DNA from 4 places in the Shewanella inventionis genome. Region 2 is predicted to be linked to each of the others. Evidence: predicted binding sites of a transcription regulator. Region 2 holds the regulator's gene; each other region holds the start of a gene.
What was found. The regulator sigma-54, encoded in region 2, starts transcription at its own class of promoters, with help from an activator protein. The targets are predictions, from matches to a motif close to GTTGGCACGNNNNTNGNNT.

Region 1 (7,637 bases), 2.0 Mb from region 2:
TTTATTCGATGTAATTTGAGTAAAGGACACGAAAAAATGATAAAACATATTACCGCAATAGCGCTACTAACTAGCAGTTTGGGCGTGTCAGCTGCAAGCTGTCCAGAGTATCTCAATGTCGAAGCACGTAAATTACACTCCAAAGACAATGTTAACCTGTGTGAACTCACCCAGGGAAAGCCAGTTTTGATTGTAAATACGGCATCAAACTGCGGCTTTACTCCGCAATTTGAAGCACTAGAAGCTTTACATAAAGAGTATGCAGACAAGGGCTTAGTGGTAATTGGTTTTCCTTCTGACGATTTTTTCCAAGAAGAAAAAGATGAAGCAAAAACGGCAGATGTGTGTTTTATCAATTATGGTGTCAGCTTTACCATGGTCGCAACATCGCCTGTACGGGGCGACAATGCCAATTCAGTATTTAAATACCTCGGTGATAAAAGCGGTTCACCTAAATGGAATTTTTATAAATACCTAGTCTCAGGTGACGGACAAACTGTCCAGCAGTTTAATTCACGAGTAAAACCTGACAGTGAACAAATCAAAAAAGCGATAGAAACTGTATTATAAATCGCAGCAGCAATAAGAAAGAGCGCAAACAGGTATGCAATTCGATACCTAGCGCTCTTTTTGTTTATAAATAATAAGATACAATCAACAAATAATGACTTTAATCTCAGCAAAACGAGTACGATAAGTTAACACAAGCATCAAGACTATTTTTGCGTTTAGCTGAGTTTACCTAGATAGATTACGGAGACTACATTTTGGCTAGATTTTCAGGGTTAGACAAAGACACTGGCCACAAAGCGCGTGGTAAAACAGGTGTTTTAATTATGAATCTTGGCACACCCGATGCGCCAACAGCCTCGGCAGTACGAACTTACCTAGCCGAGTTTTTATCAGATCCTCGAGTTGTTGAAATCCCCAAACTTGTTTGGATGTTAATCCTCCACGGCATTATTTTACGCATTCGTCCGGCTAAATCAGCAGCGCTATACAAACAAGTGTGGACAGATGCAGGCTCGCCTTTGCTTGATATTAGCGAGCGTCAGCAAGCCAAATTAGCTAGTCAATTGCAGGCCGAAGGGCATGATGTCAGTGTACATTTGGCAATGCGCTATGGCTCGCCGTCGGTGGCTACCACATTACAAAGCATGCACAAGCAAGGTATTGATAACCTAGTTGTATTACCCTTGTACCCACAATATGCGGCGCCCACAACCGGGTCAGCCTTTGATGCTCTAGCCAAAGAAATGATGCAATGGCGTTATTTACCCTCATTGCACTTTATTAATACTTATCATGACAACCCAGATTTTATCAATGCCATTGCCGCATCGATTCAAAAAGACTTTGACACCAATGGCAAACCGCAAAAGTTAGTCATGTCATATCACGGAATGCCAGAGCGTAACTTACACCTTGGCGATCCCTACTACTGTTTTTGCATGAAAACGACTCGCCTCGTCGTCGAAAAACTAGGGTTAAGCGAAGATGACTATGTCGCCACATTCCAATCTCGCTTTGGTAAAGCCAAATGGTTACAACCCTATACCGACGTAACAATAGGCAGCCTGCCTGAAAAAGGAGTCACCGATATCGCCGTTATTTGTCCAGCTTTTAGCGCCGATTGCCTAGAAACACTGGAAGAGATAAAAGGTGAAAACCGCCATGTATTTGAAGACGCTGGTGGCAAAAAATTCCGTTATATCGAATGCCTAAATGACAATGATGATCACATCAACATGATGGCCAACTTGGTTAAACCTTTCATTTAGGTGATAGGTGCTAGGGCGCTGCGCTGCTAGGTTCTAGGGCGTGACTTCGTCACTGCTAGGTTCTAGAGCGTGACTGCGTCACTGCTAGGGCGCTTCGCTGCTAGGTGCTAGGGCGTGACTTCGTCACTGCTAGGGCGCTGCGCTGCTAGATTCTAGAAGGACGAAGTCCGCTCTCTGGCGAGCCTGCGAGTTCCTAGAACCTAGAACCTAGAACCTAGAAGGACGAAGTCCGCTCTCAGGCGAGCTTGCGAGTTCCTAGACCCTAGCCCCTAGAACCTAGAAGGACGAAGTCCGCTCTCCGGCGAGCTTGCGAGTTCCTAGCCCCTAGCCCCTAGAACCTAGAAGGACGAAGTCCGCTCTCTGGCGAGCCTGCGAGTTCCTAGCCCCTAGAATCTAAACTCGCCTCCGCTTTTTTGATTTGATAAACTGCCCTAAACGCCAATCAATAAGAAATATGATGAGAATAGATCCTAATATCAGCCTAGTTTACAGCACCGACAAAGGTCGTATCGACGAGCCTAAAACACAAGCCGAAGTGCCTACCTGTGATGGTATTGTGCGTATTCATAAAGACACTAAAGGCAGAAAAGGCAAGGGCGTTAGTGTTATCAAAGGTCTAGGGTTAGACGAAAAGGCATTAAAAGAGTTAGCCCAAAAAATTAAGAAACAATGCGGCTGTGGTGGTACAGTGAAAGACTTCAACATTGAAGTGCAAACAGACAACCGTGAACTTGTTAAATCCATATTAGAGAAATTGAATTTCACCGTGAAATTAGCGGGTGGATAAACGCTAACAACACGACTTGGGAGATCATATGGATAGCTTAAAAGATCATTTTTTAATTGCCATGCCGTCGTTAGACGACACATTCTTTGAACGTTCAGTGATTTATATTTGTGAACACGATGACAAAGGTGCAATGGGCATAATGATTAACCGCCCTATAGGCGTTGATGTTGAAGGGCTGCTCGAGCAAATGGATCTCAATCCTTCACCAGAACTGATGTTCGCAATTAATGACGAGGTTTTAGTCGGCGGCCCAGTGTCACCAGATCGCGGCTTTGTATTACACACGCCCCAAAAAAATTGGATCAATAGCGTTACAATCAGTGACTATTCAATGCTCACCTCGTCTCGCGACATTTTAACCTCGATTGCAGCCGGTAATCCGCCCGAAAATTTTATTATCGCTTTAGGCTATGCTGGCTGGGGTAAAGATCAACTAGAACAAGAACTCGCAGACAATACCTGGTTAACCATTAAAGCCACCCCAGAATTACTGTTTAACGTAGATTATGAGCAAATCTGGCAAAGCGCGACCCAATCTTTAGGCTTCGACTTTTGGCAAATGTCGACTCAAGTTGGTCATGCTTAATGATAGTATCGCTGCGCAGCTAGGTTCTAGGTAGTAGGTTCTAGGGCGTGACTGCGTCACTTCGAGGGCGCTGCGCTGCTAGGTGCTAGGACGCTACACTGCTCGACTACGTCGTTCCGGTAGCGCTGTTAAAGCCGGAACCCAGATGTTGCTTTAAGGCTTAAAAGCAAAATCAAAAGAAACACCTGGATCCCTGATAAAAGATCTCAGGGATGACAACCGGAATGAATTTAAAACCTAGAAGGACGCTTCGCTGCTCGACTACGTCGTTCCGGTGACGCTGTTTAAGCCGGAACCCAGGTGTTAGCTTTTAGGCTTTAATGGTTAAAACAAAATCAAAAGAAACACCTGGATCCCTGATAAAAGATCTCAGGGATGACAACAAGGGTAGATTTAGAACCCTTGTAGGACGCTGTGCTGCTGGGGCGTGACTTCGTCACTTCGAGGGCGCTGCGCTTCTAGATTCTAGAAGGACGAAGTCCGCTCTCAGGCGAGCTTGCGAGTTCCTCGAACCTAGAACCTAGAACCTAGAACCTAGAACCTAGAAGGACGAAGTCCGCTCTCTGGCGAGCCTGCGAGTTCCTAGAACCTAGAACCTAGAACCTAGAAGGACGAAGTCCGCTCTCAGGCGAGCCTGCGAGCTCCTAGCCCCTAAAAACAAAACAAAGAGAAATACATGCAACCACAAACGGTATTAGGGTTTGACTATGGCACCAAAAGTATTGGTGTCGCAATCGGTCAGGCTATTACGGCCAGCGCAACGCCTCTGTTGTCACTTAAAGCTGTTGACGGTATTCCTAATTGGGACGATATCGAAAAACTGCTCAAAGAATGGCAACCCGATCTAGTCGTAGTGGGATTACCACTAAATATGGATGGCACAGAACAAGAAATGACCCAAAGAGCGCGCAAGTTTGCTAACCGAATAAATGGCCGCTTCGGTGTTAAAATTGCCACACAAGACGAACGCCTCACCACTGCAGACGCTAAAGCAAGATTATTTGAGTTAGGGGGCTTTAAAGCACTGACTAAAGGGCAGGTTGACGCGGTTTCTGCCGTGCTGATCATTGAAAGTTATTTTGAAAACCAATTTTAAAACTTACACAGCCACTTGAACCTTGTCACTTTTATCACGTCTGCTAAGGCCTTATTTACGTCGTCCCGGCAATGCTTTTGAGCCGGGATCCAGCTGTTATCTTTTAAGAGCAAACACCTGGTTCCGTCCCGGTAACGCTTATAAAGCCGGAATAACAGCACTCGAGGACGGCAAAGAAGTACACTCGTAGCATGCCACTTGCCACTTGCACTTACACTTACACTTGCCACTAGTCACTTTTATCACGTCTGCTAAGGCCTTATTTACGTCGTCCCGGCAATGTTTTTGAGCCGGGATCCAGCTGTTATCTTTTAAGAGCAAATACCTGGATCCGTCCCGGTAAGGCTTATAAAGCCGGGATAACAGCACTCGAGGACGGCAAAGAAGTACACTCGTAGCATGTCACTTGCACTTGTCACTTGTCACTTGTAACTCGTAACTTGCCACTTGCACTTACACAGCCACTTGAACCTTGTCACTTTTATCACGTCTGCTAAGGCCTTATTTACGTCGTCCCGGCAATGCTTTTGAGCCGGGATCCAGCTGTTATCTTTTAAGAGCAAACACCTGGAACCGTCCCGGTAACGCTTATAAAGCCGGGATAACAGCACTCGAGGACGGCAAAGAAGTACACTCGTAGCATGCCACTTGCCACTTGCTACCCTTAAATTGCACCAAAATGGTGCGATCTGCATAAAACCTTGCACGTATGTAACTCATCAGCGCACTAAAAAATTATTCTTCACGTTAAGTTTGCTCAAATAAAAAGCTATAAATTTCAATGCTTAATAAGTCGATTGAACCATTTTTGGGCAATGCATACTGCACTGGCACATTTTCTGAATCAGTTAATTACCAATAAAACAAAAGGTGGCAGCATTATTTTCACCCTTGTTTTATCCCGTATTAATATTAAAGGGACTCTATATGACCAGCAGACCATTGATTTTTACTGACATAGACGGAACATTACTCGACCACTTCGATTACAGTTTTAACCATGCCATTGAGGTCATCGAAGCGCTTAATGAGCGTCATATCCCTATTATTGCCAATACCAGCAAAACCTTTGCCGAAATGGAAAAACTACAACAAACCATTGGGATTAACTCTCCCTTTATTTCAGAAAATGGCGCCGTTATTTATATTCCAATAGGTTATTTCAATGAGCAGCCAGAAGGGACTTTTGAGCAAGGGTATTACTGGGTAAAAGAGTTTTGTCCGCCTCGCCAGCACTGGCTTGATTTATTAGCTCAACAAGCCGTTGAGTTTGAAGATGAATACATCGGCTTTTCATCCTTTAGCGTTGAAGAATTGTGTGAAGTTACCGATCTTGCGCCAGACAAAGCGCGCCTTGCTTTAGTTAGGCATTATTCAGAGCCTTTGTTATGGCAAGGCGATGAAGCGCGTAAACAAGAATTTATCGATTATATGACCTCATTAGGCGCCCACATGTTACAAGGCGGGCGTTTTTTGCACATAGGCGGTGAAAGCGACAAAGGCAAAGCCATGAACTGGCTGGCGCAAGTTTATGCCAAGCAATATCAAACCCCAGTCACCACCATTGCACTCGGTGACAGCGGCAACGACAGTGCAATGCTAGAAGCGGCCGATATCGCTATTCAAATTAAATCACCCACTCATGAGTTCCCAGTACTTAACAAAAAGCAAACCATAAAAAGCCAGGCATACGGTCCTAAAGGCTGGGCCGAATGCATCACCGCAACATTACTCACGTCAACACTGGCCACACCAGCAAAACCAATGACTGTAGGAGGCGTATAACATGGCTGATTTTTATCAAAACGGCACCATCACCACAATGCACAACTTAACTCGTCGTACCCACGACGAACTAGAGCAAGACTTAATTAAGTTTGCAAAAACTCGCCCATTAGGGCTCATTCTACCGTCGCTGTATTCAGAGTTAGAAGGCGATGCATTAAAAGGCATAGTTGCTAACCTTAAAGACGTGCCGTACCTGTCTGAAATTGTTATCGGCCTTGACCGAGCAGACGAAGCACAATACAAGCATGCATTGAGTTTTTTTGGCGAATTACCCCAACATCACCGTATTTTATGGAACGACGGCCCACGCTTAAAAGCACTAGATGCAAAATTACAAAAGCTAGGGCTAGCACCAACCGAGCTAGGGAAAGGGCGAAATGTGTGGTACTGCATGGGTTACATTTTAGCCTCGGGCAAATCAGAGTCGGTTGCCTTGCACGACTGCGATATCGTCACTTATGAAAAATCATTACTGGCAAGATTGCTTTACCCGGTCGCTAATCCGCAATTTAACTACGCATTTAGTAAAGGTTACTACGCCAGATTATCCGACGGTAAAATTAACGGCCGAGTGTCACGTTTATTAGTCACCCCGCTGATTAAAGCGCTAAAAAAAGTGGTGGGATATAACGAATACCTCGAATACATGGACAGCTTTCGTTATCCATTAGCTGGAGAGTTTTCGTTTAGGCGCGATGTGCTTACCGATCTTCGCATTCCAAGTGATTGGGGTTTAGAAATTGGCGTACTGTCAGAAATGCAGCGTAACTATGCCCACAATCGCATTTGTCAGGTGGATATTGCCGACAATTACGACCACAAGCATCAAGATTTATCGCTCGACAACGAAGAAGCCGGTTTATCTAAAATGTCGATTGATATTACCAAGGCATTTTTCCGTAAATTAGCCACCCAAGGCGAAACCTTCAGCACAGAATCATTTCGTACCTTAAAAGCAACCTATTACCGAGTTGCCCTCGATTATGTTGAAACTTACCATAATGATGCTTTAATGAATGGACTCACAACCGACATTCACCTAGAAGAAAAAGCCGTAGAAATGTTTGCTCAAAATATCGTTACCGCAGGGCAGCGCTTTTTAGACAACCCCATGGAAACGCCATTTATGCCAACATGGAGCCGAGTGGTAAGCGCCATGCCTGATGTGTTAGAGCAACTTAAAGCCGCTGTTGAGGCAGACAACGCAGAGTTTAGCTAATACCAATCAGCACAAAAATGCCGATCATTCTTATTGGTTAACAACGCAATATCTGATCACTTATTTCTCCTGATGGTATAAGGACACCTATTTATGTCATTAATGGATGGTTTACAACAAAAGCTGCAACAACAACTTGAGTGTATTTATAAAGACATTGCTCTCGACACACCCATAAATACATTAGCTGAACGGCTCATCGAAATCATGAGAATCACCGAGTTTAGCCAAGTACCAGAGCCATTTGCTAACCACTGGTCAGAAAAAGACACCATAATGATCACCTATGGCGACAGTGTTGTGCAGCAAGGTGAGCGCCCACTCACAACCTTGTCACAGTTTATCGACAGTTATGTGGGCTGCATAAACGGTGCGCA
Region 2 (7,637 bases):
ACGTTTTCTCAAGAATTAGATGATGGCAAAATCGGTACAGCCAGTGCTAACGAAATCAGCTATGACCTTGCCACAACCACGCTAACCCTAACCGGTAATGCTAAACTCGACCAAGCTGGCAGCCAGGTAACGGGCAACCTGATTAAATACAATATTAAAGCCCAGGAGCTCATCGCTGAAAGCACGGGTAAAGGCCAAGATCGTGTTATCACCATTATTCAGCCTGAAAACTTCCAAGACGAGTCAGCACCTAAACAAAAGCTGCCCGAGATCCCAGTTAACAAGCAGATTAAACCATGACCCAAATTACCCTAACCGCTGAAAACTTAGCCAAAAGCTACAAAGCTCGCCAAGTCGTAAAAGACGTAAGCTTAACTGTTAAAACGGGGCAAATAGTAGGTTTATTGGGCCCAAATGGCGCCGGTAAGACAACAACGTTTTATATGGTTGTTGGATTAGTTAAAAGCGATAAAGGCCGTATTTTAATCGATAACGATGATCTAACATCAGATCCAATGCACCTAAGAGCCCGCAAAGGTATTGGCTATTTACCGCAAGAAGCCAGTATTTTTCGTAAACTCACCGTGCATGACAATATCATGGCCGTGTTACAAACGCGCAAAGAACTCAGTAATGATGAGCGCATTGAGCAGCTTCAACACCTTCTTGAAGAGTTTCACATTACCCATATTCGCGACAGCCAGGGTATGTCGTTATCGGGTGGTGAGCGTCGGCGTGTAGAGATTGCCCGAGCATTGGCTGCCAACCCCAAATTTATTTTACTTGATGAGCCCTTTGCCGGTGTTGACCCTATCTCTGTTATCGACATTAAAAAAATTATTCAACAGCTTAAAAGCCGTGGTTTAGGGGTACTTATCACCGACCATAATGTGCGCGAAACACTTGACGTATGCGAGAGAGCTTACATTGTAAGTCAAGGAAATTTAATTGCAGAAGGCACACCTGATGAGATCTTGAGCAATCAACAAGTTCGAGCTGTGTACTTAGGTGAACAATTCAAGCTATAGTTAAGTGATAAGTCTTTTAACCTATCTAATTCATTGCGTTGAACGATACCGAAATAGCGTTATATGACACCGACGTATGTGGCAATCCACTACAGTTATCGAAATTATTATTTTTATGGAAATCATCTAGGGATAAGCGGTAAATGAAAGCGTCACTCCAACTTAAAATGGGTCAACACCTAACTATGACCCCTCAATTGCAGCAAGCCATTCGCTTGCTGCAATTATCTTCATTGGAGCTACAGCAAGAAATCCAACAAGCATTGGACTCAAACCCACTGCTTGAAATAGAAGATGAATTTTCTCAAGCCAAAGATCCATTAAAAGAAAGCCGAGATCAATCAGACACCGACTTCAGTGACAATAGCAATGTCAGTGTAGAAAAAGACACTTCAACCGTCGACACCACTGAATCTATCAGTAAAGAAACCATGGACGATCTCCCCATGGATACCACATGGGATGAAGTCTACACCGCATCACCCATGTCTGGTTCAGGCAGCGCCAGCATGCGTGACGACGATATGCCTTTTCAGGGTGAAACCACCGAAGGGTTATATGAACATTTAGAGTGGCAAAAAAACTTAACCCCGTTTTCAGACACCGACCTTGCCATTGCAACAGCCATCATTGATGCCATCGATGAACGCGGCTATCTCACCCAAAGTACAGAAGAAATACTAGAAGCAATGGGCGATGAAAGCATTGAACTTGACGAGGTACAAGCGGTACTGAAGCGGATCCAACATTTTGATCCCGTAGGTGTAGCTGCGCGCGATCTCAGTGAATGCCTACTCATTCAGCTAGCTCAATATGCCGACTCAACCCCACATATTGATAATGCGCGCATGCTTATCAAAGACTATTTAGATTTGATTGCTGGCCGCGATTTTAGGTTATTAATGCGTAAAACTCGTCTAAAAGAAGATGAACTACGCGATGCGATTACCCTCATTCAGTCACTTAATCCTCGTCCAGGGTTATTGATTACCGCAACTGAAGATGAATATGTCATCCCTGATGTCACCGTGTTTAAAAAGAACGGTCGTTGGGTTGTTGAATTAAATCCAGACAATATGCCCAAAATTGGTGTTAATCAACAATATGCGGCCATGGCACGTAGCAGCAAAAACCCGTCAGATACCCAATTTATTCGTGGGCATTTGCAAGAAGCAAAATGGTTTATCAAAAGCCTTGAAAGCCGAAATGATACCCTATTAAAAGTAGCCAATTGTATTGTGCAATTCCAACAAGGGTTTTTCGAATACGGCGAAGAAGCCATGAAACCCATGGTACTAAACGACATTGCAGAAGCAGTCGAAATGCACGAGTCGACCATTTCGCGTGTCACGACACAAAAATACATGCACACCCCACGAGGGTTATTTGAACTAAAATACTTTTTCTCCAGCCATGTCAGTACTGACGATGGTGGAGAGTGCTCATCAACAGCAATCCGCGCCTTTATTAAGAAGCTGGTCGCTGCAGAAAACCAGAAAAAACCACTTAGCGACAGCAAAATGGCAGAACTTCTGGCAGAACAGGGCATAAACGTTGCTCGTCGTACGATTGCAAAATACCGTGAGGCAATGCTAATCCCGCCCTCAAACCAACGTAAGAGTCTATAATTTTACTCAACAATGGAGATGTGTAATGCAAATCAATCTATCTGGGCATCATGTTGAAATAACCGAATCTTTACGAGAGTACGTTCAGGAAAAATTTTCAAAGCTTGAACGGCACTTCGATCAGATCAATAATGTTCACGTTGTGCTCAACGTAGAAAAGTTACAACAAAAAGCAGAAGCAAAAATCAGCCTAAAAGGCGGAGAAATTTTTGCCATGTCAGAACATACCGACATGTATGCAGCAATAGACGCCCTGATAGACAAGCTCGATCGTCAGGTAATTAAACACAAAGAGAAGTATACAAAACACTAACGATGGAACTTTGTACCATCCTGCAGCCGGAATGCACCACCTGTGCCACACCGGGCAGTAAGAAAAAGGTACTGGAACTTATCAGCGATATCGTCGCTGCCCAGTACCCGACCCTATCTTCGCAAGAGGTTTTTGAAAGTCTCCTCGCGCGGGAAAAAATGGGTAGCACAGGTATAGGCAATGGTATCGCGATACCTCATGGCCGATTGACAACAATCGATCACCCTATTGGCATTTTTATAAAATGTGAAGAGCCAATCCAGTTTGATGCTATCGATAAACAGCCTGTAGATATACTGTTTGCTTTGTTAGTGCCAGCCGATCAGTGCCAGCAACATTTAAGTACCTTGTCATCAATGGCGCAAAAGCTCAGCGACAAACAAGTACTAAAACAGCTTCGTAAAATCCACGACTCAACTGAACTCTATCAGGTAATCACCGCATGAAACTCGTCATCGTATCTGGGCGGTCTGGCTCAGGTAAATCTGTCGCCTTAAGAGTGCTAGAAGATTTAGGTTATTACTGTGTTGATAATCTCCCGTTGCCACTTATCGGCACGTTACTGGCGCAATTAAAAGGCAGTAATGACTTGGTGGCCATCAGTGTCGATGTTCGTAATATTGCTGAACAAGGCAAAGTGTTACAAGAGCAGCTGGCGATGCTACAACCTGATACCGAGATAACCAGTTTCTTTTTAAACTCCAGCGACAAAGTTTTACTTAAACGTTACAGTGAAACTCGCCGATTACACCCGCTATCAAAGAATCAAATTTCGCTTCAAGAAGCCATCAAGTTAGAAGGCCGCTTATTAGAACCTATCGCCAAAATTGTCGATCACTATGTTGATACATCTGCATTAAATATTTACGAGCTTAGTGACCAAGTAAGACAAATATTGCTTGGCAGTGTAGATAAAGAATTAGTGATTAATTTTGAGTCCTTTGGTTTTAAGCATGGTATGCCCACCGAGGCTGACTTTATGTTTGACGTGCGCTTTTTACCCAACCCACACTGGGAAATTGAACTAAGGCCTTTTACAGGTCTTGATGAGCCAGTACAAGAGTTTCTTGGACGTCAGCCGTTAGTTAATAAGTTTATTTGGCAAATCGAAAATTTATTCGAGACCTGGATGCCACACCTAGAGCGAAATAATCGCAGCTACTTAACGATTGCAATTGGCTGTACAGGCGGGCAACATAGGTCAGTTTATATTACCGATCAACTGGCAAAACGGTTCAGGCAAGGCAGTAAGCACACTGTTAATGCACGCCATAGAGAGCTAAATATTAACGAAAATAACCCTTAGCCCTCGCGGAGCAGCAACAATGTTAGAACGCCAAGTCACTATCTCAAATAAATTGGGTTTACATGCTCGTGCAGCGACAAAACTGGCCATGTTGGCCGCAGACTTCAACGCCCAAATCACATTAATCCAGGCAGATAAACAAGCCAGTGCAGCCAGTGTACTCGGGTTACTTATGCTAGAAAGCGGAATAGGTAAAATGATCACAGTGACAGCCACAGGCCCAGACGCAGAAGCCGCTTTAGACGCTGTGTGCAACCTAATTAACGACAAGTTCGACGAATGTTGCTAAAGCCAAACGCTAAAACCATTAAGTGCTTATTGCGTGGTAAGTTTAACCTCATGATATATAAGGTTAGTATGATTAACTTAATAAAGCCTGTGGTATAAATAAACAAAGATCTTTTATGTTAAGCGGGTTCCAATTCGCACATCTTATACCATCAGGCTAAATAAGTGATCAGAGATGGCGTAGGGAAAATCGCTTAGAATAAGGCATAATTTGCAGCTAGTTAGTTGTTCTACCTTCAAAATTTCTAACGACGCTATAAGCGATGTTAACCAGTAAGAATGATCACACTCTTGTGCTGATTGATATTGGTCGTTCACCAGTAATATTGCCTATGCAAGCAATACAGCGTCATTTCTAAGCCCGCAATCTCTAAGCTCACATTATCTAAGCCCGTAATCTCTAAGCCCGCAATCTCTAAGCTCGCATTACCTAAGCTCACATTATCTAAGCCCGCAATCTCTGAAAACGTCCTTATATTGTCATTAACGTGACCTTTTATTGCCATAAATACCAGCCATACTGCCCCCTCAATTGATACCAATACTTTGTGGTTAATCGATCTGCTCACCAAATTAGTGCAAATGCACCAATTAAATCAGAGGTCAATTTACCCAAAAACACGCAAAAATCAGTAAGCAATTGATATTAATCAATAAAAATATTTTAAAAAAGTTGGCACGAGCTTTTCATATAGAGCTATATACCTACTAAGTAGTAGTTTGTTTTTTAAGCGGTCCATTGTCAGTTGTAGGAGAAAGCGATGAATAAAATAAACCTAGGTAAAAATATCCAATCAGCAAATCACATCGTTGCCAAGCTGGTTGAACAATGCCGTCAAAACATTTTTTTCTTAGCGCATCTTGGTTGCAGCCAATGGGACGAAGTTGAAACTCGTTCGAACAAGTATAAATAAAGCGTAAGGAATGAATCGTATGAATACTTCAACTGCCAGACAATACCCAGCAGACTTTCAACATCAAGTCATCAACGAAGTTAAAGTGCACAATCGCCTGTTATCTGACGTTGCCAAACAATATGGTGTTTCTGCTAAAACAGTTTACAAATGGGTCAAATATAGCGAAAACCATAAAGCTGAAAATCGCGGAGCCATCATGTCAGAAATCGCTCTTTTACAGCAAAAAATTACTCAATTAAGCCAACAACTACAAACAATGGCAAGCTAAACAACAACCGTTTTGGCAAGGATGTATGACAGTGCTATCAGTTTGTTCCCCAGCAGACTGATAGTACAAAGCAAATAGCAACAAAAATCATACTAATAATAAGCGCACAATATCTACATCCTTGCCGCTTTATTTGCTTTACCGTAAGTTGCACCGTTGCAACGAGCATAACAGTTCAGGCGTTATTGGGTCCCCAGACTCTATATCCAATAACGTCATTTTTATTCAAGTAGACAAAGTGTGATTAGTACAACGCTGTTCTACCTAAGTTATGGCAAGGATGTTTGAACGTATTATCAACTCGCCCCCAGCACGTCGATAACACAGCAAAGCAGACTAATAACAATAAGCGCACAATATCTTGCATCCTTGCCGCTTTATTTGCTTTACCGTGAGTTGCACCGTTGCAACGAGCATAACAGTTCAGGCGTTATTGGGTCCCCAGACTCTATATCCAATAACGTCATTTTTATTCATGCCATAGGCTGGATTGAGTTTACGTTACCACTCAAATCTTCTTAGAAAGTTAAGGTGGCTTAAACAAAAGTGTAAACAAAGCACAGACAATGCAAGCAAAAGCCCCAAAGCAGGATGCTGTGGGGCTTTATTTTTCGTGATATGGCTTGATTAAAATTGTTGTGACCCGCAGCGAGTAAACAATCTAAACAAGGTTCGCTGCAAAAATATCCTTGAAAGAGCTATCCCAAAACAACAGAGGTCTCGGCCCGATTTCGACGTTATCAAACCGTAAGTTGTATCTAACTTTATTTTACTAATACTTTATAACTAGCTTTATCGATTGATATTATTCATAAAATCAATTTTTGCGGTTATATCTCTACCAAAAGTTGTTACTATTACTACAATTAACCATACCTAATATTGATTGACAGTAATTAATGGCTAGAGTCCCTAATATGCGTGTCTTGGGCATTTTCTTCGTCAGCATACTCAGTTATGTTGTTGCCTGTGATCACGCCACCAAACCAAACACTAAAGCGGCTAAATCCGCACCACCTATTACCATAGCGGTGTCGAATACGCCCTTATCAGCTCCTTTTTTTATAGCTGAAAAAATGGGTTATTTTACCGAGAATAATCTCAAAGTAGAGCTCGTTAGATTTGATGGTGGCGTAAAATGCTTTGACGCATTAATCAATAAAGAAGTTGATTTTGCAACAGCTTCAGAAACAGTGGTCATGTTCAATAGTTTTCAGCGTACAGACTTTTCAGTACTAGCCAGTTTTGTTGAATCAGACAATGACGTTAAATTACTCAGCTTAACCCCAGAAAAATATCGCCAGTTTGATCATCTCGCGGGAGCTCGGCTTGGCATTATCAAAGGCAGTGCCAGTGAGTTTTTTTTAGACAGTTTATTGATCATGTATAACAAAACTCACTTACCCATAACACGCGTTTACTTAACATCAACTCAACTCATGCCAGCGTTGCTTGATAACCAGGTAGACATTATTTCGGCTTGGGAGCCGCTTGGTTACAACATATCGGAACAAATTGAACAATCACCTGAAATTATAAATAGTCGTGGTCTATATCATCTTTCTTTTAATTTAATTGGGCTTAAACAGTCCAAAGTTGATACCAACCGCAAACTAGCATTATTGAAAGCCATCAGTGATGCCACTATTTACATTCATAAACACCCAAAGCAATCTCAAGAATTACTCAGCCAAGTTCTAGAAATACCATCGTCACAACTCGAATATTCATGGGCAGACTATACTTTTAGACTCTCACTGAGTAACGCCCTTTTTTCTAACATTCAAACCCAAAGTCAATGGGCCATTGATAACCAATTAGTGCCGAAAGAGAACCGTGTCGATTTTAGACAAATATTTGATCGGCAATTACTTGAAACCTTCAACAAT
Region 3 (7,637 bases), 800 kb from region 2:
TTGTTGCATCGGGCATGTACCGTTTTAACTCAGGTAATATGCTTGGGTTAGGCGTGGCTTATTTGAATGACATTTCAGAAGTACGCACCGTACCTTACTTAGCCGTGCGCTGGCAAATCAACGACAAGTTAGTGCTAGCTAACCCGTCTCAAGCCGGTTTTAGTGGCCCAGCAGGTTTAGAACTGAGTTATCAATATAAGCCTGATATTGATTTTGGTATTGGTAGCTCAAAACGAACTGAACGCTTTTTAATTGCCGATGATGATCAAACCATCGAGATTGACGAATGGGTGGGCTTTGTTCGTGTAGGCTGGAAAGCGACCGACAATGTGAGTGTCAATGCTTATGCCGGTTACTATTTTGGCGGCGAAATGGAGCTTAGTGAACCCGATGTTACCGAAGACATTGAAAACCAAGCCGCGTTTGGGCTAGCGTTTAAATTAGCTTTTTAAATTAATGTGTTAAGCTATATTTAGTCCAGCTTATAAAATAAAAAATGCCGCTGACATCAGCGGCATTTTATCAATCATATGCTTTAAAAATAAGTGACGTCTTTAACCCGTTTAGGGCGATTTTGTTGTTCGTACAATTGCCACACTTGCTTAAAGTCTAACGCTAACTCAGTGACATAAAACTCACCAGAAGGATAGGTTTTCACCACTTTCGCACCGCGAATAATACCACTCACGCTTGACTTAACATTATCGTCAGTTAATAACCACTCACTGACATCGCTATTCGCTGAAATTTTTTGGCCGTAAACTTGCTCAGCCAATTCACGATAGGCTGCAATTTTAGACGCCTGCATTGCCATTAAAATACGGTGCGATGGTTCAGGGCTTGGTTGAGTGGCTAATGGGGCATAACCTACCGCCGTTAAAGTCGGGAAGGATGTTGGCGCCTCCGTTTCCCACTGCACATATTTATCTTTACTCACACAGCCACTGAGTAACACCAACATCATTGTTAATATGAGTGTCCTCATAGCTTTTCTCCTAATACGGTATAACGGCTGTCGCCTTTTTTCTCATGACGGTATAACAAGCCATCACGAGACTCGATAATTTCAGACTCTTGTAAATATCCAGATAAACTCGACGCCGCAACAAAAGATTGCACTGCAGATAGCACACGGTTATTGGTTACGTTAACCACCCGACCATTAAACACTATACCTTCAGGGGTCATGGTCATTGTAGACACTAATACATGTGACACGGGCAGATCTGATGGCAATAATTCCCAATTACGGCTTAACATAAATTCGCCTTGCTCAGTTGCACGCAAACTGATGGCAACATTCATATCAACTAAATTAAATTCATGCGCATGAAACGCCGCCAATAAACCTTGCTGTAATTGTAAGGCTAGCTCATTGGTCGCATTTAAATTATTAGCCAGTACCGGAGTTGTGATCAGCAGGGGTTGATCAGGCCGTAAGGCGTCATTTTGTAAAACTAATTCATTGACCAGTTTTTCGGCCCACACATTAATTTGGCCTTTTGGCGCTAATCCAGCGGCTTGAATATCGTAAACCAACTGATCATGATAGACATCGTTTTCATCAGCCACTTTGACGTATTTACCGTTATTGTTAAACGCTAAATTATTTGCCGGGTTAGGCGTTTGGCTACATGCTGCGATAGTCAGCATCGCAAACACTGCCGTAGTGGGGATAAGCCTATTAATCATGATGATTCCTTAAAGAGTGTCGCCGGTGCTCGCGATAGCATGTCGGGCGTAAAAGCCGAAAATACCCAACGGCTCTGTTAGTTATAATGCGCCACGACCAAGCCGCTATTAAGCTATAAACCTTTATCGGCACTGGGCTAAAAAGCTTTACTAGATTTAACCAACAAACAAAGCACTCAGCAGTGGCGCAATTTTTGCTTACTAAATTATATCGCGTCAGTTGATTCATTTTATATGCTAAAAGAAGGCAAAACTGACGACTTTTTGACATTAGGATATCGTATGCCGGCGCCAATTTACTTTAAAAAACCTGTTACCAGCCAACACAAGCTAGCCCTTGTCGTGTTGATATTGATGAGTTTATTTCAGGTGCCTGCCGCTTTGGCTGAGCAGGTTGAAGTCACTGGCAGGGCTAAAATTGTCAATGGCGATATCGATAAAGCCCGCGAAGATGCAATCAGTCAGGCGTTAAATTATGCCAGCTTAAAGGCTGGAGTTAATTTTTCGAGCGAGCAGTCAATCGACCAGGGGCGGCTCACTCAAGACACCTTTCAAATGCAGCGCATGGGCACAGCAAACAATGTTGAATTAATGAGTGAAATGATCAGCCAGAACACCATTACAGTGGTGTTACAGCTAGAGTTAGCAGAACCCGAACCTAATGCTCAATGCAAAAGCCAATTATTAAAAGCTTCAATTATGTTGCCGCAATCTTACCTGCAAGAACGAGAACAACTGCGCTATGGGCAATTAGCTAATTTCGAACAGCAAATAACGCTGCAATTGGGCAAAGTGATTAACTCACAATCTCGACATAGCTTTGCTCGCGTCCATGCCGATGAAAAAATTGATAACACCAACCAGCTTGTTAACTTCAGGGGGTATCGCATTCCCACATGGTTAGGTGAAATTACAGAAAGTCAGTATATATTGCAGCCAGATATTATTGATATTTCAACAGAGCCAGCAGAAAGTCGGTTTTTTGGTTTGAGTGAAGACTATCCACAAAGGCAGTTTATGATAAAAATGACGCTTTACCATGCGATTAGTGGCGAAGTGGTCTGGACCGAAACCTTTACCACATCAGCGCCGTGGGAATTTGAAAAACAAGAAGTGGTATCACCAGCTAATCAACGCTTTTGGCGTTCATCTTATGGCCAGGCCATTAGTGAGATCTTTCAGCAAAGTGTGTTAACGCTTGATAACCAGTTAAATTGCAGACCATTATTAGGGCAAATAATAGCAAGGCAAGGGGACAGATTAATCATTAATCTTGGTCGTAAAAATGGTGTAAAAATGGGTGATAAGTTCCAAATTGTGCTGCAAAAAAATATCCCCGATCGCCTAAACACTATGCGCCCCATCGCCAGTAAAAGTCGTGCAAGTGTAGTAATAGAGCAAGTTAGCGAAGACAGCGCAACAGCTGTATTTGAAGGAATCGATGCAGCAGATAATATTCAAGTGAACGATATTGCGATTAAAAACTAATCATCAATAATATCTAAGTGAGTTTAGCAGACCATTAACGCCGTTTTAAGCTGAAGATGTGGTAAATATTATCCGTATACGTCATTAACTCGGCTAAGATTTAAGCAATTAAATTTAAAGGCTTTAAATCAATTTTAAACTCAGTATAATCACAGGGTCTCTCTATAGCTCAACAGGATAGAGCAGCCGCCTCCTAAGCGGCCGATCGGGGTTCGAGTCCCTGTGGGGAGACCATAACACCTATTTTTATATTTAAAATCAATAACTTAATAAAATAGTCAAAAATTGTGCCGCCTATGTGCCGCCTATGTGCCGCCTCTGGAAACCACTTTTTTGGAATTTTTTTTTAAGCATTCTTCAAAACTCCGCTTTTCGATAGTTTGAACTCAATCATGGACATTTAAACGTATTTCCAATAGTTTTCTATTAAAGCTAAAACATGGAAGTATTGTGTAATGAACCTCAAGAAAGAGTCTAACCTACAAACTAAACCTCACTAGTCTGAAGTCGATAATCAGTTAGAAGAACTTCTAACCGAAATGCCTGAAGCGCTGAAGTTGCAAATGGTTAATATTTTAAATTCGTCAGAACATGCTAATCAAAAGCTGAAAGCCGATTTTTTAGCCAGCTTACAGTCATTCGACATGCTCACTCAAAAAGATTCAGCCGTTAGACCTTTTCTTCCAAAAGGCACTAATGAAGAGTCTTTAGCCAAAGCGCTTTCGAAAGTTGATAACAGTCAGTCAATACTTGAGACTGAACAGCTTGAAGGCGCAGATATTTTTACATCATTATTTGAGTCAATTGCCGCAGAGCCATGTGATGACATTAATGAGATCAGACAATTTGCCAATGCTGCCAACTTACATGAAGCATTTGGTGAAGAAGGTAGTGAAGCTCTCACATTTCTAAATGCGATTCCACAAGACAGTGCTGAGCTTATTCATGGTGCTATAGCTTGTCAAATGGCTGGTATGCCTAAGCAAGCCAATTTATTGTTTGAATTATTTGCTAAACGTCAATTTATCGATGCTAATGATGGGTATCAGTCACTTCAAACAGAGATAACAAAACATAAAGGTTATGCAGAAGCTTCATCAAAAGCTGGAAAAGCAGGTCGAGATAAGCGTTATGCTAAAAAAGATAAAGTAGAAGCTTTTGCTATACAGTTTTATACTCAGAAAAATTATGCTAACCCGCATCAAGCTGCGCAAGCTATTGCTGAGAAAGTGTTAAGTTTTGAGGAGAGTATCAATTATTCTTTTACTTCTTCCTACCAAGCAATCTGAACAATCAACTCTTGGCTGAGCAAGCATATTAAATCAACTAAATAAAATGGATTTTTACTGTGGTTAAAAATACCTCACAAGCTAAATTGCTTTTTCCAAAACCTCAATATCCAACACACAGAGCTTATATTGATCTATTTATTAGAATGCTTAATAAAGACAAAATTTGTGTTCTTGAGCGAGATTTAGAGATCTTGTCTATAGGATTAGGTAAAACCGCTCATAAGCTATTTCAATCAGTGGTGGAAAAAGAAACCTTATTCGAGCAGGTTGATGCTTTATTGCTCGGTTCTCTAAAACTAAAAGTTGAAGTGAAAAAAAGATTAGCTGAGTTTGGTGTTGAGCTATTAGATGATTCAAATCACGCTGTAATTGACTTGATTTTTGCACAATACAACGTAAAGCTTGATAAGGTTCAAGTAACTAAAAACAAAACGAACTTTAAGATTGAAATTGAGAAGATTAAAAAGTCAAAAGCTACAACCGAAATTTTAAATAAACCACGATTAGTACAAAGCGTACAAAACACTAAGCAACAGGTTGATAAACATTCAACGGATATGTTTAAAGCAAAGATTATTCAAGCTAGAGCATTATTTCCTGAAGATATTTACCCCAATTATCGAACTTTTACAGACTCTCTACTTCAACAGGTTACGAGTGATCCACTACGAATTTCAGGTGCTGATATGGAAAAACTATCAAGTGCATTTGGTTCAGAAGAACTAGCTTTATTCGCAAATCTTAATAATCATAAAACAATTGAAGAAAAGCTAAAACACATTGTGTTTGGTTTACTTCAGTTAAAAATTTCAGTGAAAAAAAGGCTTAAGGACAATGGTTGCGAGCTTTCCGTAACTGCTAACGTAACCGTTATCAAAAATATTAAGGCGCAATATCAATCAAAAGTGGAGGCTATAGAAGCTAAAAAACAACATGATTTAGAAGAAAAAAGACAAGTTATAGAATCTGAAAGATTAAGAGTTATACAAAAGGCTGAAGCTGAAAGGATAAAGCATTTTTCTGACTTTCCTAAATTGGGTGTAAAAAACATTCCGAAAAACTCTCATGCTGAAAAGCTTTTAAATAAACTAATGAGAAGACAAATCAGTCTAGATGAAAAAAAATGGTTAAATAGTGAAGGTATTATTTCAGAGCTTATCGATAAAATGTATTACCTTCAGTTAGCTCATCAACATTTTCAAAATTGGAAACAAAAAAGCCGACCTTGGGAATTGGTTAATGCCAGTGCTGCTTATAGAAAAGCGGAAGTACTGACCAAAATAAAAAAAGCGTTAGATGAGTCATATCCGTTTAATATTCCTAAGAATGAAAAGAAATTAAAATCTGCTTTATTAACCACATACGGTGGCGTTTGTAGAGACTTAAAGGATTATGTGAATTCAATTAAACTTGGTTTAGAAGCACATAAAGTGACACCGTTAAATTTCATGCCATGTACTTTGCTAGGCGCTGTTTATCTTTCAACGGGTGAATTTGACTTAGGCCATGAGTGGTATGACAAAGCAAAAGAACGAGGATTTAGCCAAGACGCTTACGATAATGATATTAAATCTGTTTATTTTAGGGCAAGTGATGAAATGAAAAATAGGTTAAAACAAAACCTCGTAGCTACTGGTCACAAATATAAATGGTTATAAATCTATACCGTCGCACCCTGTGACGGTACTTTTACACCCCAAGAAATACCTTCACACCCTGTGGTGGCGACAACTACCTTGAAAAACGCCGTGACTAATTTACAGTAATTTTGGTTAATGTCAAAAATGCAATTATCGATTAAAGTTGTTGATAAATAACATTTAGTTGATTTTGGTTGACTTTGGTTAAATTCAACCAAACTCACCTGTGGGGAGACCATATCTTCTTTTGTTTTATTAAAATCTTTGTCTTTATTTTCTCTGTTGCTCTATCGCAGTTGACCTCGTTTTAACGCTATAATTGCAATCTCATTTTAGTTTGCCAGGAGCAGTTGTTTGTCACACTCATATATTCCATTTGATCTTTATAAACGTAAGTGGATTTTTAACCATAAAGATTTGCCTGTAGCAGATGCTGACAAGGCGTTGATTAAGCCATTGGCTGATAAAAGTGCCATGGAAGTCTGGAATAAGTGGATAAGCAATAAAAGCAGCCGAGCAGAGCTATTTGAGAAAGGCGATTGGCCAGCAAAGCAAGATGCCTGGAGTGCAACTGAACATTGGCAGTCGGCGTGGGATTCTCATGATAATGCACTGCCTGAAGCCATTTTAGAACACATTCAATGGCCAGATGATGCTGTGATTTATTTTTGTTATGAAAAATATCAAGTGTTAGAAACTCGTTGGGATGTGTTTGTGCGCAACTGGAAATGCTTTTTGTTTTTTGATGACGGCCCTATTTTAATGGCGCCAAAACATAAACAAGCATTGATGTTTGAGCAAAACGGCCAATTTAAATTGGGCATGCGTGGCTAACCCCTTTGTCGCCTTTAAGGCGCTTTTATCCCACCGAAAACATAAAATTTTTAGTTGTAACGAGAATATATGAAACTTAATCAATTAATTGGGTTCGCGTTTGCTGTGTTTTTGCCAGTTGTTGCTCAGGCGAAAATGGTTGCTGAAGTTAATGTTGCCGACGAAGTGACTTTTGCAGATCACTCTTTATTACTCAATGGTGCAGGTATTCGCAGTAAGTTTTTTATGGACCTTTATGTCGGCAGTTTATATTTACCTGCTCGCGCACAAGAGTTAGATGCCGTGCTTGAGTTACCAATCGCCGTTATTCAGTTAACCATTACCTCTTCAATGATTACGTCTGACAAAATGCGCACAGCTATTGAAGAAGGCTTCGATTCAGCCACTGATAATAATATTGGGTCTATTAAAAAGGATATTGAACACTTTACACAATTGTTTGCCGACGAGATTGTTGAAGGCGATCAATTTACCTTTATTACCCAAAAGGGCAAGGGTGTTACCAGTTTAAAAAATGGCCGGGTTCAAGGTGACATTGCCGGAGAAGCATTTCGTCAGGCTTTATTAAAAATTTGGTTGGGCGATAACCCTGCACAAGACAGTTTAAAACAAGATATGTTAGCGCAGTAAATCAATTGCTAGGTTCTAGGGCGGACTGCGTCCTGCGAGGTTCTAGGTTCTAGAGCGGATG
Region 4 (7,637 bases), 930 kb from region 2:
TAGAATTTTGCGTAACTGCTTCGAGCTCTTATCTAGGGTCTGTTGATCTTTGCTGGTTGAATTTTGTTCGAGTTAAAAACGTTTTAATCGAGGCGAATGGATTGATGCCTAGCAATCTAAGCAAAATCCATTAAACAAAGAGTAAAACGTTTTTAGCCGAACCCTTCGGGCAGCGTTTGTTGGCCATTTTTACTGCGTTATCGACTTTTTATGTAGAATAACTACACCTCAAAGTCTCTGCCTTGTACAAATGTCCAACAATTCGCTGCAAAAATAACCTTGAAAGATCAACAGACCCTATGTAAATAGTCCCAGTTAATGCATTATTATCTAATTTGTCGATATTGGGTGTAAACGAAAATGCAACATTATCGCCCTCCTCATCCACTAATGTTAATGTCGATAAATTAATCAGATCAGAAAACGCTAATTCATGGGTATTTTCGTCTTTATCTTGCAGGAGTTCTTGCTGATTTTCGCGGTATTCTTTTAAACGATTTTTGTCAGGCGTTTCACCATTTTCAGTCACTAAGATCCAGCGTTCTGAGCCGGGTAAAGACGCATTAAACTGTTCAACCCGGATCATGTCCGGCATAACGGTTTCTTGAGAGTACTGCCAAAGCACTTTGGTATCGTCAGTGTTGTTATTAATTTCGTTTAACGCTTGTTCGACCCATTGCAGTTGTTCTTCACTCACCTGTGCATTGGCGTTATAGCAAACTAATGAAAACCCCATCAATAGTGCAATTTGAAACCCTTTCATGCTATCTCCTCAACCATGTGTACTTTCCCCATGCATATATGCAGTTTACAATTTGACAACATATGCTGATAAAGTTCCATAATCTTAAAAAAAGCAAAAAGAAAGGCCGCGACAGAAACTGTCGCGGCCTTTTGATCTCTTGTTAAGCTTTCCCGCTATTGCAGTGCTCCCTGCACCATCCATGCGTATAACTTGCATCCAGCGCTATCCGTGTTCAATCCTTGATTATCCTTGTACTTGCGTACTGTCCTTCTTACTCGATTATCCATTGACCGAGCCTGCTCTATCCTAAGCGTGTCCTTGTATCGTCCTTGAAATCTTTACTTATCCTGATGCAAATCATTTGCTGAGTATTGTGCGTCCTGCAACATTATCATCCTAACAATGTTAAAAACCCGTCGTGCTGTATAAAGCGTTTAACGTGTTTTGCGTTTCATCCTGAAACTATTATTCGTCCATTACATCCATTTACATCGAGTCATCTATGACCTACTGACTTCCTTGTATTGTTCCGTCCTAGGAACGAGATAAATAATAATTCATTTACCTTAGCGTAAACAGATACCTCTAAATGAATAAACCAAATAAAATTTAAGCACACAACAGCAAACCATTAAATATCAGTAGCTTAGAGTTAAAGATGGTTTTATTGCTGTTAAAATAGGTGATTCGTCTCACACGCTTTGTGAGATATATCTCACAAAGCGCAAGGCAAAAAAGGTAAAAGCAAAGTTAATATTTAATACCATTTCCATTAATTATGTGACCAATCAGAGTCGCTCAGACTGTTCAGTTTGAGGCGCATTGTTGAAATAATGGTTATTCCCTTCTAAGGCAATGCAACAAAGAAATGGACTGTCTGAGCGTCTCCTGCAAGGCGGGTTTCTGTGCCTTCTATGCTGCTTAATAGTATTTTGACGTACGACTGCATGGATGCAGGAGGTAGAGCAACGCAGGAGCAGTTGCCGAGAGCAACTATGCCTACAATCCTATTACTTGCCTAGAAGGCACAGAATTCCCGCTGAATGACCAGATAATTAGTGGAATTGGTATAACATTTAACACACAATCAACAGAGCGATACTTGGCCTAGCTTGATTTTAATTGCCAATGCCAATTGACAATGCCGTCAATAAATTTGACACGCCCATTATCACACCATTCTTATGGAACGTCGTAAAAACAAAAAGGCGCAACCTTAAGTTATAAGGTTGCGCCCGTTAACACTTTTGTCAGCAATCCGGCTGAAGTTTGCTCCCTGCATCGTCCTTGCAAACATGCTTCCTGCATCCATTTCCATGTTCTCATTTCCGTGATGCTAAGTTAAAACAAAGCGTCTTATGAGTATCATTCCATTGAACAGTCTATCCATCGACTGAGCATTCAATCCATTGAGTCATCCTTGCTGCGTCCTGCGGTCCTATCCATTTATCCTTGTGTCGCTTGCGCTCCACCCATCCTTGATTCGGTTATCCATTTACCGAGCTTATGCCGAGTTCCGTGGGCGTGTCCTGTGCATCATCCTTGAAATTCTGTACTAACTATCTACTTTAGCAATTGATCGACTTTAGCAATTAGTTTCAGCTCTCAAGCAAACTCAATTTATTTCTCATCCTAAGAAAACCGGTTAATCATTTGCTTTCAATGAGTACATTCTATCTAAAAAGTGCTACGTGAAAAGTCACTGAAAACGACTGAAACAAATATTTCACATATCAAAAAACAACCAATAAATAGTAAGCCTTTGTTATAAATAAAGTTAAGCCTCAATCCAATGATCATCACTGACAAATTGAGATAAGATGGCTTACAGCTTTGTAGGATAAAGCTCACACAACAATAAGACAGTTAGCGCTAAAGCACTATTTTTTACCAAGCACTTTTCGCCATAGTCGCTTCAACATTTGTCCATACATTACCCAATCACCCCACAAACTATAAAGTGGATAAGTAAACGTGGCAGGCCGATTTTTCTCAAATATAAAATGTCCTAACCAGGCGAAACCATAACCCACCACAGGTAACAGGAGTAATTGCCACCATTGCTGATTAATGAACGTATTGACAATAATGACTAAAATAATCGTGCTGCCGACATAATGAAGTTTTCGACAAACGGGATCTTGATGTTGTGACAAATAAAACGGATAAAACTCAGCAAATGATGAAAAACGTTTGGCTTGCATTACCTTGTCCTTTTAAAAAGTAAAAATGGGTGCCTAACACTGAAGGTTATTTTTCGCATAAAACAAAACTTCACCATGTACACCGCCAATATTAATCTCAGCAATACTAATAAAACCTTGTGCCATAAAAGCTGAGTGGTGATGGCTATTATTCACAAATACCCCCATCCCTTCTAAATTTGGTTGCTCATCGCACCAACTTAGTACTGCTTGAATTAATTTTGTACCATAGCCTTTTTTTTGCTCCGCAGGGGACAAAGCAATAAACTGCAAAATTCCGCACTTATTTGAAGGCAGGTGCTCAAGAATACATGTTTCCTTTTCCATTAATTTTTGTGTTGATTTCCAGCCAGTGCCCAACACCATTTTTAAGCGCCAATGCCAATAGCGCGCCTCCCCTAATGGGACTTGCTGAGTGATCACACACGCCACCCCAATTAATCGTTCTTGATCAAATAAGCCAATAAGGGGTTGTTCTTGTTGCCACAAATCATTGAGTTCTTCTCGAATGGCAGCACGAAGTTTTTGTTCATACTGTTGGGTATCTTGCTGGCCTAATGCTTCAATAAAATAGGCATCATCATGATAAGCGTTATAAATAATTGAAGCAGCCACACGTAAGTCTTCTGCAGTTAAATACACTGCTCGCAGGGTGTCCAAGGTAGTGTTATCCATTATTGTTATTCCTTGTATTATGACCATCAACCTTAACTTACCAAGTTAACAAGATTGAAACAATCTACAAGTTCTGTTTACCTTACCTCTCTTTATCGAAGAGTTCTTTTGCAATTTTTGCGTTGAAGATTAATACTGGAACAATTGCAATGTGTCACATAGGGAGTAGTGAGAATGGATACCACAGAAAATGATTTAGGCCATTTATTTAAGCAACTCGGATTAGGTTACACACAACAAGAAATTGATAGCTTTGTCAGCCGCAATAAAGTGAACAAAGATACCCTATTAATTGATGCCGACTGCTGGAACCACAGCCAACGAGCTTTTTTAAAAGAGGCATTAAACGAAGACGCCCAATGGTCTGAAATTATCGACCAATTGGACGTAATGATGAGAGCTTAAGGTCAATATAAACTATGACTAACAGCGGTTTATATTTGAGCGACTGCGGTGTCACCCCAGCCAACTAAGACGTTGTTTTTAAAAACCACTGGGGTGCACTCATCTTTAGTGGTTTTGCCATCACCTTTTGCCCACTGAGTGCGATAAAATAACACTTTTATCGCTTGTGGATTGTCAGTTGACTCTGCTTTTGTATAGGCTTCACTAAAATCAGCTGTACCCATCAAGGTCACGACCTGTTCGCTCGTCATGCCCAGCGCTAAATTAGCTAACAAAGCGCGATTTTTATCTTGTTGTTCTTGCCAATACTCGTGGCTTTTAGCTGATTCATGATCGCCAACGCTGATAACACATCCGCTTAAACCTAAAGAGAGTACTGCCACTACACTTGCCGTGATAAGTTTTGATTTCATGTTGCATCCTTTTTGTTAAAATATAATCCGCATTGTGATGTGCTTAAAGCTAGAATCATGCCAAAACTTAAAGCATTGAAATTATTGTATTTTAATTTTAAGCTCAGGAGCAGTAGTGATTCTTACTACAAAAAATTAAGGAATTTAACCAACAATGAGTCCTATTGAACAAGTGTTAGCCGCAGCGAAGTCCATTGCTATCAATGGCCACACACCCAGTTTGGCCTTAATCAAAAATCGTTTAGGTAGCCGTTTTCCAATGCCGGTTTTAATCCAGGGACTACAGCAATTTAAAGCATTACCAAAATCTGAATGGCAAAATTTACCTGAACTTGCTGATATTCCAGCGCCAGCCACTCAAGGTAATGAACTCGACAGCCCTGTAGCGCAATTACAGCAGCAAGTCGACACCATGGCGCAACTAATTAACCAGCTAACATGCCGAATTACCGAGCTTGAACAACAGTTCAGCCAACATATCCCAACAACCCCAAATATTAAGGCTGAATAGCGTATGTTTGTGTTTGAACTTCGCTTTGAGTGTTTTGCCGACACCACAATCGATGCAGCCGAAAAAGCCATTAATGGATTACTTGAGGCACTACGCGCTAATGGACAAATTTTGGGGCGTGAGTTTGCCGTCGCGTTTAACGATGGTGAATTTAAAGTTCGACTACTCTTGCCCGAAAAAATCAGTTTATCTAATCGGTTCAATAGTCCTTGGGTTAAATCAGCACTTAAAGGATTAACTCAAGCGAAACTTCTCGCGCCAAGAGAGAAACTCATCGGTCAGGACATTAACTCAGAAGTCAGTAATATTGAGCCGCCTTCTTGGCAGTTACTCTACACCAGTTACGTTCACATGTGCTCGCCACTTCGCAGTGGTGATAACCTTTTGCCTATTCCACTTTATCGATTACCCGCCACCTTTAATGGCGATCATAAGCAGATAATAAAATGGCAATCTGAATGGCAAGCCTGTGATGAAATACAAATGGCAGCAGCCACTAAAGCAGAGTTTGCCGCATTGGATGAAATAACTCGCACCGATAGTGATTTATTTAGACGTGGTTGGGACTTACGCGGACGAGTTGAGTACTTAACGAAAGTGCCTACATACTACTATTTATATCGTGTAGGTGGAGAATCATTGCAAACAGAGCTCAATCGCCCTTGCCCGAGATGCGGCTCAAAAGATTGGAAACTAGATCAGCCACTATTAGACATGTTTCACTTTCGCTGCGAGCCATGCCGCATTGTGTCTAATATATCCTGGGATCACCAGTAAAGACCTAACGAGCTTAAGTGTTAATAAAAACTCATTGCATTGAAGTACCGGTCGTTGGTACTTCAATCGCTAAGAGGTTACTTTTTACGTAACAAATAATCCCACATGGTATTAATGCGTTGCCAAATACCAGGGTGTTCCACAATAGGTGTATGCTCTTCAACAGGCTTTTGCGGCGGTTTAATCATGGGCGAAATAATCTGTAAAAACTCAGATAACGACTCAGCTAATTTTGTACCTTGCTTTTCATCTGGAATTTCAATCCACACACTGCCATCGTCATTATTAACGGTAAGCATTTCATCGCCCTCACCTAGCACGCCAATAAACCAGGTTGCGGGTTGTTTTAGCTTTTGTTTCATAATCAAATGGCCAATCACATTTTGTTGCAAATTTTCAAAGTCATCTTGATTCCAAACTTGTAATAATTCACCATCACCAAACGAGGCTGTAAACTGTAATGGAGCTGAAAAATACTGACCATAAAATGCATGGATATCTGGGTGTAATTGAATATTTAATGCATGTTCCACATTGCTAAAATCTGCCAAGACTTCACGTTTCATCGGTTGCCAGAATACGGTATCGTCAACGCCTGAATTTAACGTCCCTTGAATACATATTGAATCTTCGCCCAAAGGATAATAGCGCGGAAACTCAGACAGAGTATCTTGATAAGATTTAAGATATTTTTTTATGAAGCAATCTAATGCAGATGAACAAGACACTTAAGCCACTCGTAGTTTATAATAAAACCATATTTTGACACGGAAACCGATTAGATGACACACAATCACGACCCTTATAGTGATGCTCAAGCACTTAAAGGCCTAACTTTAGGCCATGCTACGTCTTATAAAGCTGAGTATGACGCATCATTGCTGCAAGGGGTTCCACGTAAACTTAATCGAGATGCAATTCAATTAAGTGGTGATCTCCCATTCCATGGCACTGACATTTGGACAGGTTATGAATTATCTTGGTTAAACGCCAAAGGTAAGCCAGTTGTCGCATTGTTAGAAGTACAACTCGATATTAACAGCGCAAACCTTATTGAGTCTAAATCGTTTAAATTGTACTTAAATAGCTTCAACCAAACTAAGTTTGATAGCGTTGAAGATGTGCAAGACACATTAAGCCGCGATTTAACCGCTTGTGCAGAAGGTGAAGTGACAGTGAAGGTTATTGAGCCTAAACACTTTAACCTAGAGCGAATTGTTGACCTTCCCGGCACCTGCATTGACGATTTAGACATTGAAGTGACCGAATACGATTTTAATCCAGATCATTTAGTGGGCAGCACAGATCCTGACAAAAATGTCGCTGAAACATTAAACTCTAATTTATTAAAATCTAACTGCCTAATCACCTCGCAACCCGACTGGGGCAGTGTGATGATCCGTTATCAAGGGCCTAAGATTGATCGTGAAAAACTGCTGCGCTATTTAATTTCTTTCCGCCAGCATAATGAGTTTCACGAGCAATGCGTTGAGCGAATTTTTGTCGACTTAAAAAAATACTGCCAATGCACTAAATTAACAGTTTATGCTCGCTACACTCGCCGCGGCGGTTTAGACATTAACCCATACCGCAGTGACTTTGAAAACCCGCCAGAATCTAACCGTCTCGCCAGACAGTAATTAACCTCAGTTCAGGTTAATCAGTTTTTACGGTGACAAAGAATAAAAGGCCAATCAATAGATTGGTCTTTTTGCTACATCGTGACAACACAATTAGCTGTATTACGTTCTTGCAGAAAATAAATCATCGAGGGTTAATTGCATACAAGATAATGTATTGTATATGCTGTGAGCTTGCACAGCAGCTGAAGAAAAAACCAAGTTAGCCGAGCCCAACGTTATAGAAAAACGGTATTCATTATCCAACCGGCCCAATAGCGTTTGCCA

Region 1: a site for sigma-54 is predicted at 5,080-5,098, ahead of K8B83_RS17870 (HAD-IIB family hydrolase). Genes of this name have one in related genera too.
Region 3: a site for sigma-54 is predicted at 1,874-1,892, ahead of K8B83_RS08975 (flagellar assembly protein FlgT). Genes of this name have one in related genera too.
Region 4: a site for sigma-54 is predicted at 4,489-4,507, ahead of K8B83_RS09510 (DUF3192 domain-containing protein). Genes of this name have one in related genera too.

What each region holds. Positions count from the first base shown of each region.
Region 1 is NZ_CP082926.1:4,007,971-4,015,607, reverse strand. Features, by position in the region: gene K8B83_RS17895 (glutathione peroxidase) at 37-570, shown strand; gene hemH (ferrochelatase) at 768-1,781, shown strand; gene yciH (stress response translation initiation inhibitor YciH) at 2,239-2,568, shown strand; gene K8B83_RS17880 (YqgE/AlgH family protein) at 2,597-3,157, shown strand; gene ruvX (Holliday junction resolvase RuvX) at 3,834-4,253, shown strand; gene K8B83_RS17870 (HAD-IIB family hydrolase) at 5,181-6,038, shown strand; gene K8B83_RS17865 (glycosyltransferase family protein) at 6,040-7,260, shown strand; gene K8B83_RS17860 (sugar phosphorylase) at 7,354-7,637, shown strand, end outside.
Region 2 is NZ_CP082926.1:1,182,560-1,190,196, reverse strand. Features, by position in the region: gene lptA (lipopolysaccharide transport periplasmic protein LptA) at 1-300, shown strand, start outside; gene lptB (LPS export ABC transporter ATP-binding protein) at 297-1,028, shown strand; gene K8B83_RS05455 (RNA polymerase factor sigma-54) at 1,172-2,656, shown strand; gene hpf (ribosome hibernation promoting factor) at 2,682-2,969, shown strand; gene ptsN (PTS IIA-like nitrogen regulatory protein PtsN) at 2,972-3,415, shown strand; gene rapZ (RNase adapter RapZ) at 3,412-4,275, shown strand; gene K8B83_RS05435 (HPr family phosphocarrier protein) at 4,295-4,564, shown strand; gene K8B83_RS05430 (hypothetical protein) at 4,878-5,069, opposite strand; gene K8B83_RS05425 (hypothetical protein) at 5,325-5,477, shown strand; gene K8B83_RS05420 (transposase) at 5,497-5,748, shown strand; gene K8B83_RS05415 (ABC transporter substrate-binding protein) at 6,666-7,637, shown strand, end outside.
Region 3 is NZ_CP082926.1:1,985,933-1,993,569, forward strand. Features, by position in the region: gene K8B83_RS08960 (TonB-dependent receptor) at 1-452, shown strand, start outside; gene K8B83_RS08965 (LPP20 family lipoprotein) at 536-985, opposite strand; gene K8B83_RS08970 (FlgO family outer membrane protein) at 982-1,692, opposite strand; gene K8B83_RS08975 (flagellar assembly protein FlgT) at 1,975-3,180, shown strand; tRNA gene K8B83_RS08980 (tRNA-Arg) at 3,339-3,414, shown strand; gene K8B83_RS08985 (hypothetical protein) at 3,744-4,469, shown strand; gene K8B83_RS08990 (hypothetical protein) at 4,529-6,130, shown strand; gene K8B83_RS08995 (DUF2947 domain-containing protein) at 6,467-6,946, shown strand; gene K8B83_RS09000 (chalcone isomerase family protein) at 7,016-7,576, shown strand.
Region 4 is NZ_CP082926.1:2,110,394-2,118,030, reverse strand. Features, by position in the region: gene K8B83_RS09530 (hypothetical protein) at 209-763, opposite strand; gene K8B83_RS09525 (DUF962 domain-containing protein) at 2,626-2,949, opposite strand; gene K8B83_RS09520 (GNAT family N-acetyltransferase) at 2,983-3,624, opposite strand; gene K8B83_RS09515 (DUF2789 domain-containing protein) at 3,799-4,029, shown strand; gene K8B83_RS09510 (DUF3192 domain-containing protein) at 4,059-4,442, opposite strand; gene K8B83_RS09505 (hypothetical protein) at 4,597-4,953, shown strand; gene K8B83_RS09500 (Zn-ribbon-containing protein) at 4,957-5,730, shown strand; gene syd (SecY-interacting protein) at 5,808-6,458, opposite strand; gene queF (NADPH-dependent 7-cyano-7-deazaguanine reductase QueF) at 6,513-7,370, shown strand; gene K8B83_RS21695 (4'-phosphopantetheinyl transferase family protein) at 7,473-7,637, opposite strand, start outside.